DNA from 2 places in the Comamonas sp. GB3 AK4-5 genome. Region 1 is predicted to be linked to the other one. Evidence: predicted binding sites of a transcription regulator. Region 1 holds the regulator's gene; the other holds the start of a gene.

Region 1 (7,824 bases):
CGCACCTGAGCGCCGAGGGCCAGCTGAAGGCCCAGCGCCTGCCGCTGCACCTGTTTGAAAGCTATCTGGACGGCGTGGTGAATATGCGCCTGCGCTCCGCCTACGCCGGCTTTGACGGCCTGGTGCGCTATGCCGACCAGGGCAAGGGCCCCCGGGTGCAGGTGCAAGGCCAGGCCGGTCTGCAGGATGTGTATGTGCAAACCATGCACCGCACGGGTACGGCCGAGAAGACCACCATGGAGGCCGGCGAAGACCTGTTGCGCTGGAAGCAGCTGCAGCTGACGGGCTTGGCCGTGGACCTGCAGCCGGGCAAGCCGCTGTCGGTGCAGGTGCAAAAGACGGCGCTGCGCAGCTTTTTTGCCCGCGTGGTGGTCCAGCCCAATGGCCGTCTGAATTTGCAGGACCTGGCAGGTGCTCCTGAAGCCGTAGCAGCAGCAGATGCAGCGCCAAATGCAGAGGCAAAACCATCGGAGAGCAAGACCGTATCGGCACCAGCAGCTCCTGAGTCTGTAGCGCCAGATCCCATGGCGCCGCGCATTGTCGTGGGGCCGGTGGAGCTGTTGGATGGCACGGTCAAGTTCTCGGACTTCTTCATCCAGCCCAACTACACGGCCGATCTGACCCAGTTGGCCGGCTCACTCAGTGCCTTCTCCTCGGTGGCGCCGGCAGCAGGCCAGCCGCCGGAGATGGCCGATCTGGTGCTGCAGGGCATGGCCCAGTCCACTGCCAGTCTGGATATCTCCGGCAAGCTCAACCCGCTGGTGAAGCCGCTGGCGCTGGACATCACCGGCAAGGTGCGTGATCTGGAGCTGCCGCCACTCACGCCCTATGCCGTCAAATACGCCGGCCATGGCATCGAGCGCGGCAAGCTCAGCGTGGACGTGCACTACCAGGTCAAGCCCGACGGCATGCTCACGGCCAACAACAATCTGGTGCTGCACCAGCTGACCTTTGGCGACGCCGTGCAGGGCGCGCCAGCCTCGCTGCCCGTGAAGCTGGCCGTGGCACTGTTGGCAGACCGCAACGGTGTCATTGACATCGACCTGCCCATCAGCGGCTCGCTCAACGACCCGCAGTTCCGTCTGGGGCCGGTGATCTTCAAGGTCATTGGCAATCTCATCCTCAAGGCCGTCACCGCGCCGTTCTCGCTGTTGGCAGGTGTTTTTGGTGGTGACGAAAAAGGCGGTGGCGATGTGAGCTTCCCTGCTGGCGTGGCCACGCTGGACACAGCAGCCAAGGCGCAGCTGGAGAAGATTGCCAAGTCGCTCAAGGACAAGCCTGCGCTCAAGCTCACGGTGGCCGGCAGTGCCTCCACCAAGCTCGATGCCCAGGGCTGGCAGGCCGCTCGCCTGGAGGCGCAGATCGCCCAGCGCGGTAAAAACGAGGACGACGACACGGAGTTGACCGACAAGGAGCGCGAAAGCCGGCTCAAGTCCATCTACCGCAAAGCCTCCATCGACAAGCCGCGCAACGTGGTGGGCCTGAGCAAATCGCTGCCGCCCGAAGACATGCGCAAGCTGCTGGTCGAGCAACTGCCGCTGCCCTCTACCGCCATGCAAGAGCTGGCGGTGGCGCGGGCCATGGCCGTGCGCAGCTACCTGGCGGCGCAGGGCATTGATATGGCCCGTTTGTTCCTGGGGAATTCCAAGGCCGATGGCAAGGATGCCGAGGCAAAAGCCCAGTTGAGTCTGGCAGTTCAGTGATTCGCTGGGGCTGAGCGGCAATAAAGGGGAAAATACCCCACTTGGCCGCGCCTGCCCCAGGCTCGCGCGCTTGCTTTATGGCCCCGCCGCATGGGCGTGCGGGGCATTTACACACACATGTACCAACTTTTTTTGAAGCAGAAAAATGTCTGAAGCCCCAGAAGTGAACCCGACCCCGGCCAAATCCCCCGAGGCCCACCCGTTGGATACGGTGACTGGCGGTGCTTTTTCTGCAGAAACATCGGGCGACCGTGCGGCACGCCTGCGCGAATGGCTGGCCACTGCGCCTGCACTGGATGTGCTGCAGGACGTGTTCAAGGAAATGAATGTGCGCGACAAGGGCGCGGCCCGTGTCGTGCGTGACCGCCTGGACGAGCTGCGCCGTGCCAAGGACCAGGACGCCATCGCCGTGGAATGGGTGGCAAAAGCCCAGGCCCTGCTGGCCCAGCCTACATTGAACACGGCCGATGCCGCAGCCTGGCAGCGTGAAGCCGCCAAGGCCGGCGCACCGCTGTCGCGCGAGCCGCTGGCAGGCTACAAGGCCCAGTTGGCCGAGCGCATCAAGGCCGCAGAAGACCTGCAGCACCGCGTGCAGGTGCAAAAGGAAGCCGCCGTGCTGCTGTCCCAGCGCATCGAAGTGCTGTCCACCAAGTCGTGGAAAGACGCCGCCGCCGTGCAGCAAGCCCTGAGCACCGATGTGGCGCGCTGGCAAGAGCAGGCCCAGGCACTGACCGAAGACGCCGCCTGGGCCAGCCTGGACGCCCGCCTGGCCCAGCAGCTGACCGGCTCGCGCGATCAGCTGAACGTGGTGTGGGAGGCTTTCTCTTCCGCACTGGCCGCCACGCAGGCCGCTGCCGACAACGCCGAAGCTGCACTGCCCACCGTGCCCGTGTGGGCCGACGAAATTCGCGTGGGCCGAGGTCTGCCGGCCGAGCTGGCTGCCGAGACGCCAGCTGCCCAGCCCGCCAAGGGTGACGCCCCCATCAAGGCTGCCGCCGTGGTCTTGCAGGCTGCGCAGGCGCTGCAAGCCCTGCTGGAAGGCAGCGAAGACAAGACCGGCGCCATCGCCGGTTTGCGCGCCGCCTTGCGCCAGCATGGCCGCTCGCTGGACGCCGCAGTGCTGGCGCAAATGGATGCGCTGCTGGTGCAGGCGGGCGATGCCCGAGGCTGGAAGCCCCAGGCCGTGGATGCCGAGCGCGAAGCCCTGGTGGCCAAGGCCAAGGCGCTGCTGGAGCGTCCGGAAGGTCAATCCCTGGGTGGCCGCAAGGTGCAGGAGTCGCTGCGCCAGCTGCGTGAGCAATGGAAGCAGCTGGACCAGGGCTCCGCGCCCAACCACGGTCTGTGGAAGCAGTTTGATGAGGCCTGCAACACCGCCTACAAGGTGGTGGAGGGCTGGCTGGACAAGCTGCGCAGCGAATCGGCCGAGCACAAGGCCTCGCGCACCGCGCTGATTGAAGAGCTGCGCGCCTGGGGCCAGTCGGTCAAGGACAGCCAGGACTGGAAGGGCATGGCCCGCAGCCTGCGCCAGTTTGCCGAGCGCTGGCGTGAAGGCGGTCATGTGGGCGAGAAGCTGTATGCCGAGCTGCAGCAGCAATGGCGCCAGGCCATGGGCGAGGCGGAAGCCCCGCTGCAGCGCGTGCAGCAAGCGAGCTTGCAACGCCGCCACGCCATGATCGAAGAGGCACAGGCGCTGGGCAATGCACCCGCGCTGCAAATCGCCGCCATCAAGGCGCTGCAGCAGCGCTGGCAGGCTGAAGCCCAGGAGGTGCCGGTGGATCGCCGCCAGGAGCAAAAGCTGTGGGATGCCTTCCGCAAGCCGCTGGATGAGGCTTTCAGCCGCAAGCCGGCCGAGCGCGGTGACCGCGCCCGCACGGCCGTGAACCCCGCCACGCTGAGTGCCCATGACCGTGCCGTGCTGGAAGCTTCGCAGCAATTGGAAGCCGCCAATGCCGACGGCGATGTCCAGAAAATCCGCGCCGCCGTGGCAGGGCTGGAAGAAGTGCTGCGCAACGCGCCTGCGGCCGCTGCTGCCGAAGCTGCAAGCCCGTCCGCAGCGGAGGGCGAAGCTGCCCCCGCAGCGCCGGCCGTGGCCCGCCCGATCAAGGCGGTGCGTGGTGATGACCGCCCCGGTATGCGCAAGGAGGCCGCACCGGCACCCGCTGCGCGCAAGCCTGGCCGTCCGGAGCGTGGTGATCGCGGTGATCGTTTCGAGCGCCCCGACCGTACGCCCCGTGGCCCACGCCTGGGTGATGCGGCTTTCCGTGCACAGCGCGAAGCCATGGACCACGCCCAGTTTGCGCTGCGCAAGCTGACGGCCCAGGCCCACGGTGAAGCCTTGACCCAACTGATGGATGCCTGGGGCCAGCGCGATGCGGCTTTGCTGCCCGCTGCCCAAGAGCTGGGCAAGCTCAGCAATGCGACGCGCAACAGCTGGCAGGCTGCTGTGTCGGGTGCTGCCCAGGGCGATGCTGCCCAGTCGCTGCTGCGCCTGGAAATGGCGGCCGATGTTCCCACGCCGGCCGACCAACTGTCTGCCCGCCGCGCTCTGCAGCTGCAGCTGCTGACCAACCGCAAGGCCGCTGACCCCCGCACCACCTGGGAGCAGGATGTGGCCGCCGTGCTGGCCGCTGCCCGCAGTGACAGCGATGCCCAGCGTCTGCAAAGCGCGCTCAAGGCCTTGCTGCGTGGCAGCAAATAAGGTCGTTTAGACGCTGACCTTCAAAAGCCTGCAGCAATGCAGGCTTTTTTTATGTTTAGGGTATCTGCTAGAGCGCCCGCGCCCAGCTTGGGGACAATGGCAGTGCGTATCCCTCAACAAGGAGAGTCCCATGCTGTTGCGTCGCTGGATGTGGATTGTTTGGCCGGCCTTTCTGGCCGCCGGGGTGATGGAGATGTTGGTCTTCGCCTTTGTCGATCCACTGGATCTGCCTCGGTTCTCAGCCTGTGCCGAGACGTCGCGCTTGGGTGTCTGTACCGCCGCTTTCTTTGTGTTCTGGGGCATCACCATCATGGCTTCGGCGATGACCTGTTTGCTGGCGCTTTCGCCCCGGGAGATCAACGACGCGGCGTCCGCATCCGCCTGATGTGGTGCAGATGCCACCATGAAAAAAAGCCTCCGTACGGAGGCTTTTTCAATAGGGCGCGCACGGCATCAGCTGCCGTGGGCTGTGGATCATGCGCACTCGTGCTGGCTGTTGACGATGCGCTTGAGGCCTTCGGTGTCGAGGATGCGCACATGGCGCTGCTTGACTTCGACCAGGCCTTCTTCGACGAACTTGGAGAAGGTGCGGCTGACGGTTTCCAGCTTCAACCCCAGGTAGCTGCCGATTTCTTCGCGCGTCATGCGCAGCACCAGCTCGGACGAGGAAAAGCCGCGGGCATGCAGGCGCTGCACCAGGTTCAGCACAAAGGCGGCCAGGCGCTCCTCTGCGCGCATGCTGCCGAGCAGCAGCATCACGCCATGCTCGCGCACGATTTCGCGGCTCATCACCTTGTGCACATGGGACTGCAGTGCCGTGACTTCGCGTGAGAGATCTTCCAGGCGATCGAAAGGCATCACGCAGACTTCGGCGTCTTCCAGTGCCACGGCATCACAGGTGTGGTGGTCGTGCACGATGCCATCCAGGCCAATGATCTCGCCTGCCATTTGGAAGCCGGTGACTTGATCGCGGCCATCTTCCGTGGCCACGCAGGTCTTGAAGAAGCCGGTACGGATGGCATAGAGCGAGGTGAAGGCCTCGCCATTGCGAAACAGGGTGCTTCCACGCTTTACTTTGCGGCGGGTCGCCACAATTTCATCAATACGTTGCAGCTGCTGCTCATTGAGGCCGCTGGGCATGCACAGTTCGCGCAGGTTGCAATTGGAGCAGGTAACTTTGATGGGGGGGGGGGTCATGGTAATGACGCCTTGGGATCCCGCGGAACGGGCCATCGGACGTAATGCTGAAGGATTATCGGAATGTGGGGCGAGGGGGATCGAAGCAGAAAAGTGGAGGGAAGGCTCGAATGATTTGAATCAAATTGTCGCAGGTGTAGTTTGCTTGTATCTTGATGAGTGTCAAGTGTGACATTTCTTGCTTGGGGCACAGTGCAGCCAGCACACAAGGAATTCACACAATGACTGCTGTAACGCCAGAGCTACTTCGTCGGTATGACGTGCCTGGGCCCCGTTATACCTCCTATCCCACAGCTGACCGATTTATCGAAGCCTTTGGCCCTGGAGATTACGAGTTGGCCTTGCAGCAACGCAAACTCAACTCGGCCGCCAAGGCGCTGCCCATGTCGCTGTACGTGCATGTGCCGTTTTGCGCATCGCTGTGCTACTACTGCGCTTGCAACAAGATCATCACCAAGCACCATGAGCGTGCGCACACCTATCTGCAGTACCTGGAAAAAGAGGTGGCTTTGCAGGTGGCGCATTGCGGTGAGGGGCAGGCCGTCAGCCAGCTGCACATTGGCGGCGGAACGCCTACGTTCTTGTCTGACAGCGAGTTGTCGCAACTGATGACGATGCTTCGAGCGAAATTTTCCTTCGAGGCCGTAGGGGAATACTCGATCGAGATCGACCCGCGCACGGTGACACGCGAGCGCCTGCTGCATCTGGCGCGCCTGGGCTTTAACCGCCTGAGCTTTGGTGTGCAGGATTTCGATCCCGATGTGCAAAAAGCCGTGCACCGTGAGCAGCCTGCCGAGCAGGTGTTCGAGCTGGTGCAGGCCGCACGCGACATCGGCTTTCAATCGATCAATGTGGACCTGATCTATGGGTTGCCACGCCAGACGGCCGAGTCTTTTGACCGGACGCTGGAGCAGGTGGCTGCCTTGCGCCCTGATCGCATTGCGCTGTATGCCTATGCCCATCTGCCCGAGCGCTTCAAGCCGCAGCGCCGCATCGTGACGGAAGAGCTGCCGCAAGCCGGTGACAAGCTGTCCATGCTGTCGCGGTCCATTGATGCCTTTATGCAGGCCGGCTATGTCTATGTGGGCATGGACCACTTTGCGCTGCCGGACGATGCCTTGGCCATCGCCAAGCGCCAGGGGCGGCTGCACCGCAACTTTCAGGGCTACAGCACGCAGCCGGATTGCGATCTGATCGCGCTGGGTGTGTCGGCCATCGGCCGCGTGGGTGTGACGTACAGCCAGAACGCCAAGACGCTGGAGGAGTACTACGACTTCCTCGACCAGGGGCAACTGCCCGTGGTGCGCGGTCTGGCACTGAGCCGCGATGATCTGGTGCGCCGCGCTGTCATCATGGCGCTGATGTGCCAGGGCGAGGTGCTGTTCGAGCCCATGAGCCAAGCCTGGCTGCTGAATTTCGAGAGCTACTTTGCCAATGAGCTGGAGCTGCTGGAGCCGCAGGCAGAACAAGGTCTGGTGGAGATTCGCAGCGACGGTGTGCGCGTGACCTCCAAGGGCTGGTTCTTTGTGCGCGGAGTGGCCATGGTGTTTGACCGACATTTGCAGGCTGGCAAGACCCGGGCACGGTTTTCCCGGATCATCTAGCCCATGTGGCTATCGTTGTTGGGGACGGCATTTTTCATGGGGCTCGTGGGTGGGCCCCATTGTCTTGCAATGTGCGCAGCGCCTTGCGCGGCGGTGACGGGGCTGGAGTTGGGGCCGGAAGCCGGCACCCGTACCAGCATTCCCGTGCATGCGGATGGTGTGCAGCCGGCCCGGCAGTCCCGGATTTCGGCGCGTTGGCTGGCCTTTCATGGCGGGCGTTTGCTGGGCTATGCAGCGCTGGGTGGCGTGGCAGCCTATGCCATGGAGCGCGTCGCGTGGTTTTCCGATCGCACCACGGCGCTGCACCCCTTGTGGGTGATGCTGCACCTGGCCGCGCTGGCTTGGGGTTTGCTGCTGCTGTTTCAGGCACGCCAGCCTGCCTGGCTGGAGCGCAGCGGTCGCCAGCTGTGGGCGGTGGTGCAGCGCTGGCTGCATATGCCGGGTGGCACCTGGCTCACCGGTTGCCTGTGGGCACTGCTTCCCTGCGGCTTGCTGTACTCTGGCGTTTTGGTGGCTGCTTTGGCCGGTAGCGTGTGGCTGGGGGCGGTGAGCATGCTGGCCTTTGGTGTCGGCACCGGGCTGTGGCTGGCGGCTGGGCCTTGGTTGTGGCGCCGCGTCAGCG
Region 2 (7,824 bases), 1.2 Mb from region 1:
GACCACGCACTGCGAGCTGCACTACGAAGGCTCCTGCGCCATCGACGAGGATTTGCTGGACGCCGCCAATATTGCCGAGAACGAGCAGATTCATATCTGGAACATCGACAACGGCGAGCGCTTTGTCACCTATGCCATCAAGGGCCAGCGCGGCAGCGGCATGATTTCGGTGAATGGCTCGGCAGCGCGCCGTGCCGCTGTGGGGGATTTGCTCATCATTGCCGCCTTTGCCCAGGTGCATGAAAGCGATGTGGCAGACCACCAGCCCCAGCTGGTGTTTGTGGATGATCACAATCGCCAGACGGAGCTGCGCCACAAGGTGGCTACGCAGACGCTGTAGGCCGCAGCAAGGCCCGGCTGGACAAGGCCAGGCCCAGGGCCAGCAGGGCCGCCAGCACCAGCAGCCAGAGGGCGCCGTTGGCTTGCATGGCAGTCAGTCCCATCAACCATGCGGTGCCGAAAAATGCCAGGCTGGAGCCCAGGTGCATCAAGCTGGTTTGCAGCATGGAAAAGCTGGTGCGTCGCTCAGGGCTGGGATGGGCCGCGCTGGTGGCAGCCGCTGCGACCAGGGCCGTATAGGTGCTGGCCATGAAGCACACCATGAACAGCCCGCTGGCCATGGCGCCCAGCGGGCCCATCACGCCGCTGGCGCAGGCCAGCAAATTGGCTGCCAGAGCCGCCAGCCCCCAGCGGAACACGCGCGGCCCGCCAAAGCGGGAGACGGCCTTGCCCGCCAACCTGGAGGCCAACAAGCCGGCTACGCCACCCAACAAAAACCACAGCGGCAATTGGGCGCTGCCACCGGTCAGACCCATCAAGATGGGCGCCAGCATGGGAATCACCAGCAGGGCCGGAAATTGCGACAAGGCATTGAGCCCGGCGTGGCGCAGCGTGCCGCCGCGCAGGCCGGACAGCATCTGCCCGAGCGAGGCCGCACGGGCTGGTGGGCGTGTAGCGGGCAGCTTCCAGGCCGCAGTGCACAGGCACAGCAGACAGCAAGCGCCGATCAGGCGAAACGACCAGCGCCAATCCGCAGCCTGTGCCAGCCACAACACCAGCGGCGTGCCGGCAATGCTGACGGCGGAAAACGCCACCACCGTGAGCGCCAGCAGGGCCGGCCGTTCTTTTTCGCTGGCATGCACCAGCAAAATGGCCGAGGCGCTGCCCATGGTGATGCCACCGGTGAGCCCGGCCACGGTGCGCCAGAACAGCAAACTGCCAAAGCCTTCGGCCATGGAGGTGGCCAGCGTGGTCAGGCTCAGCACCGACAGGGCCGCCAGCAGCAGCCGCTTGGGCTGTACGCGGTCTGCCAGACCATAGGCTAGCAGGCCGGAGACGATGGCTGCGATGGTGTAGGCGCCGGCGGCATAGCCGGCCCAGCCCACGGGAACGCCCAGGTCGCCCGCCATCCAGGGGAACAAGGGGCTGACGGCCATGTACTCCAGCGCATTGGTGAACTGGATGGCGGCCACCACCCAGGCAATGCTGCGTGCGCTGCCGGTCATGGAGGGCGTGGTGGGTGACTCTGGTGCAGAGGCCGATGAAAAAGAAGAAGGACTGCGATCTTGCATGGCAGGTGCTTGGTAGCCGGAAAGTGCCGCAGTCTAGGTGCCAAGCGCTGTCTAAAATAGGTCGTTTTTGATAACGATTGAATATCAAAATGAGTCAGAAAAAAGAGCGGCTGAATCTGAATGCCTTGCGTGTGTTTGTGGCCGTGGCGTCCCGACAGAGCTTTGCTGCGGCCGGGCGGATGCTGGAACTGCCCACGTCCAATGTCAGCCGCCATGTCAGCACGCTGGAGCAGAGCCTGGGCCTCAAATTGCTGGACCGGCGCGGCCGCAGCCTGCGCTTGACCGAGGCGGGCCAGGCCTTGTGCGAGCGTTTTGCGCCGCTGCTGCTGGATGTGGAGGGCTTTGTGGACACACTCAAACCCGCCGGCGCTGCACTGCAAGGCAGCTTGCGCATCAGCCTGCCCAGCGAAGCCGGTCCCTATCTGCTGGGGCCGGCCCTGGCCGACTTTGTGCACCAGAACCCCGAGCTGGAGCTGCGCTGCATCACCACGCTTGCAGGTGTGGAAGGGGGCTTGGAGGACATGGACCTGGCTGTGGTGGTGGGGCGCGGTGACCTGCCCGACACCAGTTGGGTGGCCCAGCCCCTGGCCGAGCTGGAGAGCGTGGTGGTGGCCGCGCCGGCCTTGCTGCAGCGCTATGGCACGCCCACCCATGTCAGGGAGCTGGAACAACTGCCCTGCATCACCACGGTCGATGTGCTGGGCGGCGCACCCTGGCGCTTTGTGCAGGGCAGGGGGCGCATCTGGCAGCAGCCGGTGATGGCGCGGGTGAGGCTGGACAGCGGCGCCCTGGCATTCATGGCCGCGCGGCGTGGCACGGGCTTTGCCATTTTGGCCCGCCAGGCCTGCGAGCAGGCCATAGCGGCAGGGGAGCTGGTCGTCATTTCTCTGGACAAGCAGCCCGCACCGCTGCGTTTGCTGGCCATCTACCCCCAGCGCAAATACCTGCCGCAAAAGGTCAAGGCGCTGATTGCGCACTTCCGCCAGGCCTTGGGCGCGCAGGGCAGCGCTTGAGTACAAGAGGGCCAGGTAGCGCATGTGAACTTGACTTGAAGCAAACCGTAGCACAGCCCCGGGGCAGTCCGGCTGTTACAGTTTGCGGCATGCAGGGCAGCCCAGGTAGGCGCTGCCGGCGTAGCCAGCGGGTTGAACACAGATGCAAATCACGTTTCATGGGGCCGCGCAAGCGGTGACGGGCTCTTGCTTCCGGGTGGAAGTAGGAGATGGCAGTTTTCTGATCGATTGCGGCATGGCCCAGGGCGGGCAGCTGGCGCAGGCGCACAACCAGAGCGCCTTTGCCTTCGACCCGCGCGAGATCGATTTTGTGTTGCTCACCCATGCGCACATAGACCACAGCGGCCTGCTGCCCAAGCTGGCAGCCCAGGGCTTTCGCGGGCCTATTTACTGCACACCGGCCACGGCCGATCTGCTGGAGGTGCTGCTCAAGGACAGCGCCCATATCCAGAGCATGGAGGCCGAACGCCACTGGCGCCGTGCCCGCAAGGGGCGCCAGAACGGCGGCAAGCATGCAGGCCACGGCCAGCATGAGGAGGACGAAGTCGCGCCGCTGTACACCCAGCAGGACGTGGCGCGGGCGCTGTCCCTGGTGGAGGCCAAGCCTTATGAGCAGCTGTTTTCCCCGCACCCGGCCGTGCAGGTCAAGCTGCGCGATGCCGGCCATATTCTGGGCTCGGCCATTGTCGAAGCCTGGCTGACCGAAGAGGGCCGCACGCGCAAGCTGGTGGCCAGCGGCGACCTGGGCCAGCCCGGCCGGCCCATTCTGCGCGACCCGGCCATCATTGATGAGGCCGATGTGCTGCTGATCGAATCCACCTACGGCGATCGCCTGCACAAGGACAGCGGCGCCACGCTGGAAGAGCTGGTGGAGGTGATCAGCCGCACCGCGCCGCGCGGCAATGTGGTGATCCCTGCCTTTGCCGTGGGCCGCACCCAGGAGCTGCTCTACCACTTTGCCCAGCTGGCGCGCCAGGGCCGCTTGCCGCCGGTGGAGATTTTTGTGGACTCGCCCATGGCGGTGACGGCCACGGCCATCACGCTGCGGCATTTCGCCAGCTTTGATGCCGAAACCCGCCAGCTGATGGGCAGCCCCGAGCACTTGGCCCAGTGGCGCCAGTTGCACTTCATCAGCGATGTGGAGGAGTCCATACGCCTGAACCGCATCAAGGCTGGCGCCGTCATCATCTCGGCCAGTGGCATGTGCGATGCCGGCCGCGTGCTGCACCACCTGCACAACAACCTGGAGCGTCAAGACTGCGCGGTGTTGATTTGCGGCTACCAGGCCGCAGGCTCGCTGGGCCGCCGCCTGGTGGATGGAGAAAAGCGCCTGCGCTTGTTTGGAGACGACATCGAGGTGCGCGCCTCGGTGCACACCCTGGGCGGTTTTTCGGCCCACGCCGACCAGAAAGCCCTGCTGGACTGGGCAGGGGCATTCCAGCGCCCACCAGCCCAGACCTTTGTGGTGCATGGCGAAGCCCATGCGGCCCAGGCATTGGCAGGCCAGCTGCGGGCGCTGCCGAACTGGGGCCAGGTACAGGTGCCGGAAGAGGGCAGCAGCTGGCAGCTGTAGCGGAGTCAGGGGTTGTACTGGCCAGCTGCGATGCTCCTGAAAATGGAGCGATCATGGCTTTGGGGTATTGCCTTCTCGGCCTGTTTTCCTGAATTTTTGGGGCGAATGCCTGCCTGGAAGTTCCGGGCAGGCATGGTGTGTCGCGGCCCTGCGGGGTCGCACAAGCGACCCGGTGTAGGGGACGCTACGGATGCCCGGAAGAGGGCAGAGGTCTAGCGTAGGGGGATGTCTTCACTCTCTGCCTCCTCCACCCCAACCTCCACCACTGCCATGCGCCCACACCATGCTTTTTGGCCCCGCCGCCTGCCCCATGCCCTGACCGTGCCGGTCACCTCGCTGTGGGACAACCTGGACACCAGCGCGCGCCGTTACCCGGACAAGGTCGGGCTGGTGTTCATGGGCCGCCGTATCAACTACCGCGAAATGGCCGACACGACCGAGCGCCTGGCCGCCCACCTGCATGCCCAGGGCGTGCGCAAGGGCGACCGCGTGATCTTGCTGATGCAAAACCTGCCGCAGCTGGTGATGGCGCATTTCGCCATTTTGCGGGCCAATGCCGTGGTGGTGCCGGTCAACCCCATGAACCTGGCCCAGGAGCTGTCGCACTACATCACCGATGCCGGCGTGAAGCTGGCCATCACCACGGCCGATCTGGCCCCCGAGCTGGCCAAGGCCAGCAATGCCCTGGGCGCGGACCAGCGCCTGTCGCACATGGTGGTCAGCCAGTTGCACGACTACCTGCCCGCCGGTGCCGATTGCGAAGCCATGCCAGAGGCCTGGGAGGCCTGGCTCAAGCCCGAACGCCCGCTGCCCCAGCTGGAAGGCGGCAGCGTCAGCCAGTGGAAGGACGCGGCCAGCACCACGGCCGCAGCGCCCGCGCTGGAAGTGGGCAGCGATGATTTGAGCGTGCTGCCTTACACCAGCGGCACCACCGGCCTGCCCAAGGGCTGTATGCATACCCACCGCTCCATCATGCACAACGCCGTGGCGGGAGCGGCCTGGGGCAGCGGCACCTGCGAAATGGTGACTCTGGCCGTGGTGCCCATGTTCCACATCACGGGCATGGTGTCCATGATGCACACCTGCATCTACCAGGGCGCTTGCATGGTGCTGCTGCCGCGCTGGGACCGCGAGGTGGCCGGGCGCTTGATTTCGCAGTACCGCGTCACGCACTGGACGAACATCCCCACCATGGTCATTGACCTGATGGGCAGCCCCAACTACCGCAACTTTGACCTGAGCAGCCTGGTCTACATCGGCGGCGGCGGTGCGGCCATGCCCCAGGCCGTGGCCCAGCGGCTGAAAGATGAGTTCGGCCTGTCCTTCCAGGAGGGCTATGGCCTGACCGAGACCGCAGCGCCCACGCACAACAATCCTTCCGATCACCCCAAGCAGCAATGCCTGGGCATTCCGTTCATGAGCACGGAGTCCTTTGTGGCCAATCCCGACACGCTGGAGGAGATGCCCGTGGGCGAGTCCGGTGAGATCCTGGTGCACGGCCCCCAGGTGTTCCAGGGCTACTGGAAGAACCCGCAGGCCACGCAGGCCGCGTTTGTGGACATCGGCGGCAAGAAGTTCTTTCGCACCGGCGACCTGGGGCGCATGGATGAGGAAGGCTTTTTCTTCCTCACCGACCGCCTCAAACGCATGATCAACGCCAGCGGCTTCAAGGTCTGGCCGGCCGAGGTGGAGGCGCTGATGTTCAGCCACCCCGCCATCCAGGAGGCCTGCGTCATCGCCGCCAAGGATGCCTACCGGGGCGAGACCGTGAAGGCCGTGGTGGTGCTGCGCCAGTCCTTCAAGGGCCAGGTCAGCGAGGCCGACATCATCCAGTGGTGCCGCGAGCACATGGCCGTCTACAAGGTGCCGCGCCTGGTGCAGCTGGTGGATGCACTGCCCAAGAGCGGCAGCGGCAAGGTGATGTGGCGGCTGCTGCAGGAGTCGGAGACCGCAGCGCCTGGCGCATAGCCCTGCGCTGCACGCGACAGCCCGACAGCCTGGCTTGAAGTGTTTCAGGCCTGGCTGGCTGTCAGCGTAAGCAAAGCATGCTCTGCATTGAAGAGCAGGGCAGTTACGGTGCGGTGGCGGGTGGGGTCTGCAGCAGCTGCCGCAGCGCTTCTGCATCCACATCGCGGGCCGCGCCAAAGCCGGCCACATGGCGGGCGGACAGGGGCTGCAGGCACACCAGGCGAAAGTCGCCCAGCTCCATCATGAAAGCCACATCGGCAAAGCGTGCCAGATAGGCCGTGCGGGCCGCCAGCCACTCGGGGCTGTCCCGCTCCGGGGTGTGTGCACGGACCTGCAGGCTGACGCGCTCCAGGGCATGCACGGCGCCGTCTTCGGGCTCGGCTGCGGCCACCATCAGACTGGCCAAAGGCTGGGCCTGCAACTGCCGGGTGTGGGCCGCCAGGCCCGACAGATGCAGCACCAGCAGGCCGCTGTGCGCATCGATGGCATAGGGCACCAGGGACACAAAGGGCTCCGGCCCTGCAGCCGTGCTGGCCAGGCTGCCCAGGGCCGCCGTGCGGCGGTGGTGCAGCAGCTGTCGCAGGCTGTGGGAGAGACGGGGTTCATGTGCCATGGCGCAAAGGATGCTGATGGAAAAAACGCATTGTAGGAGGCCGCCTGGGCCGTGCTGCGGCGCTGTTGGTGCATGGCCACTGCGCAGCGAGCCATGCCGAAAAAGCACAGCCACTGCGGCGGCGGCAGCTGCTGAAGCTGCTGCAGCGGCGTTAAGCTCGGGGCACCATGTCCCAACTGAGCTTCGCCCCTCCCTATCACTCGCCCGCCCATGTCGAGGCACAGATCCGCGACCACGGTTTTGCCGTGCTCCAGCCTTCGGATGTGGCGCTGTGGCTGGGCACCACATTGGGCGAGCTGCACCAGATGGATGCCGACTGGCCCGGGCTGCCGGCCGATGCCTTTTTGCGCGATGGCGGTCGCTACCGCTACCGCCGCCACTCCTGCTTTGTGGTGGAGCAGGGCGTGGTGCAGCAAGTGCCGCACCGTGCGCACTGGCAGCCGGTGGAGTACAACGCCTTGCACGGCGGCATGCAGCGCCTGTTCGCCCCCATGCAGGAGGCCACGGTGGCCCTGCCGGTGTGGCAGCAACTGGTAGAGCAGTTGGCGGTGTTGTCCAGTGCCCTGTTTGACCCGGCGGGGCCGGTGCCCGGCCCCTGCTATGTGGAGGCGCACCAGTTTCGCATCGACACCGCCAACGGCATTGGAAGGCCCACCCCCGAAGGCGCGCACCGCGACGGTGTGGATCTGGTGGCCGTGTTCCTGGTCAACCGCGCGCAGATCAAGGGCGGCGAGACGCGGGTGTTCGAGGCCAATGGCCCGGCAGGCCAGCGCTTCACGCTGACCGAGCCCTGGTCGCTGATGCTGCTGGATGACGCCCGCATGATCCACGAATCGACCCCCATACAACCGCTGCAGGATGGTGGCGTGCGCGACACCCTGGTGGTGACCTGCCGCCGTGGCGCATTTCAAGGTGACAATGCACCGCAATCCCTGCAAGATTGACCAAGGTCAAGCGGCGATCCGGCCTGCCGCTGCAGACTGATAAGCAAGGGTTGTTGACGGCACTGCCAGCAGCCCACCCCTCTTCTCAACAGGAAAAGCCAGGAGTTTTCTTCCATGTTCAAGCACATTCTCGTTCCCGTAG

Evidence for each region. The regulator FNR, encoded in region 1, switches genes on or off when oxygen is low (the NO sensors DNR and NnrR bind a similar motif). The targets are predictions, from matches to a motif close to TTGATNNNNATCAA.
Region 2: the regulator FNR is predicted to act here: its motif matches at 2,615-2,628, upstream of ACA027_RS09295 (MBL fold metallo-hydrolase RNA specificity domain-containing protein).

What each region holds. Positions count from the first base shown of each region.
Region 1 is NZ_CP166730.1:3,323,355-3,331,178, reverse strand. It holds gene ACA027_RS15065 (DUF748 domain-containing protein) at 1-1,703, shown strand, start outside; gene ACA027_RS15060 (DUF349 domain-containing protein) at 1,849-4,401, shown strand; gene ACA027_RS15055 (hypothetical protein) at 4,532-4,786, shown strand; gene fnr (fumarate/nitrate reduction transcriptional regulator Fnr) at 4,876-5,598, opposite strand; gene hemN (oxygen-independent coproporphyrinogen III oxidase) at 5,820-7,202, shown strand; gene ACA027_RS15040 (sulfite exporter TauE/SafE family protein) at 7,206-7,824, shown strand, end outside.
Region 2 is NZ_CP166730.1:2,074,426-2,082,249, forward strand. It holds gene panD (aspartate 1-decarboxylase) at 1-340, shown strand, start outside; gene ACA027_RS09285 (MFS transporter) at 324-1,571, opposite strand; gene ACA027_RS09290 (LysR family transcriptional regulator) at 1,661-2,584, shown strand; gene ACA027_RS09295 (MBL fold metallo-hydrolase RNA specificity domain-containing protein) at 2,727-4,157, shown strand; gene ACA027_RS09300 (long-chain fatty acid--CoA ligase) at 4,428-6,125, shown strand; gene ACA027_RS09305 (HugZ family protein) at 6,229-6,738, opposite strand; gene ACA027_RS09310 (2OG-Fe dioxygenase family protein) at 6,906-7,682, shown strand; gene ACA027_RS09315 (universal stress protein) at 7,797-7,824, shown strand, end outside.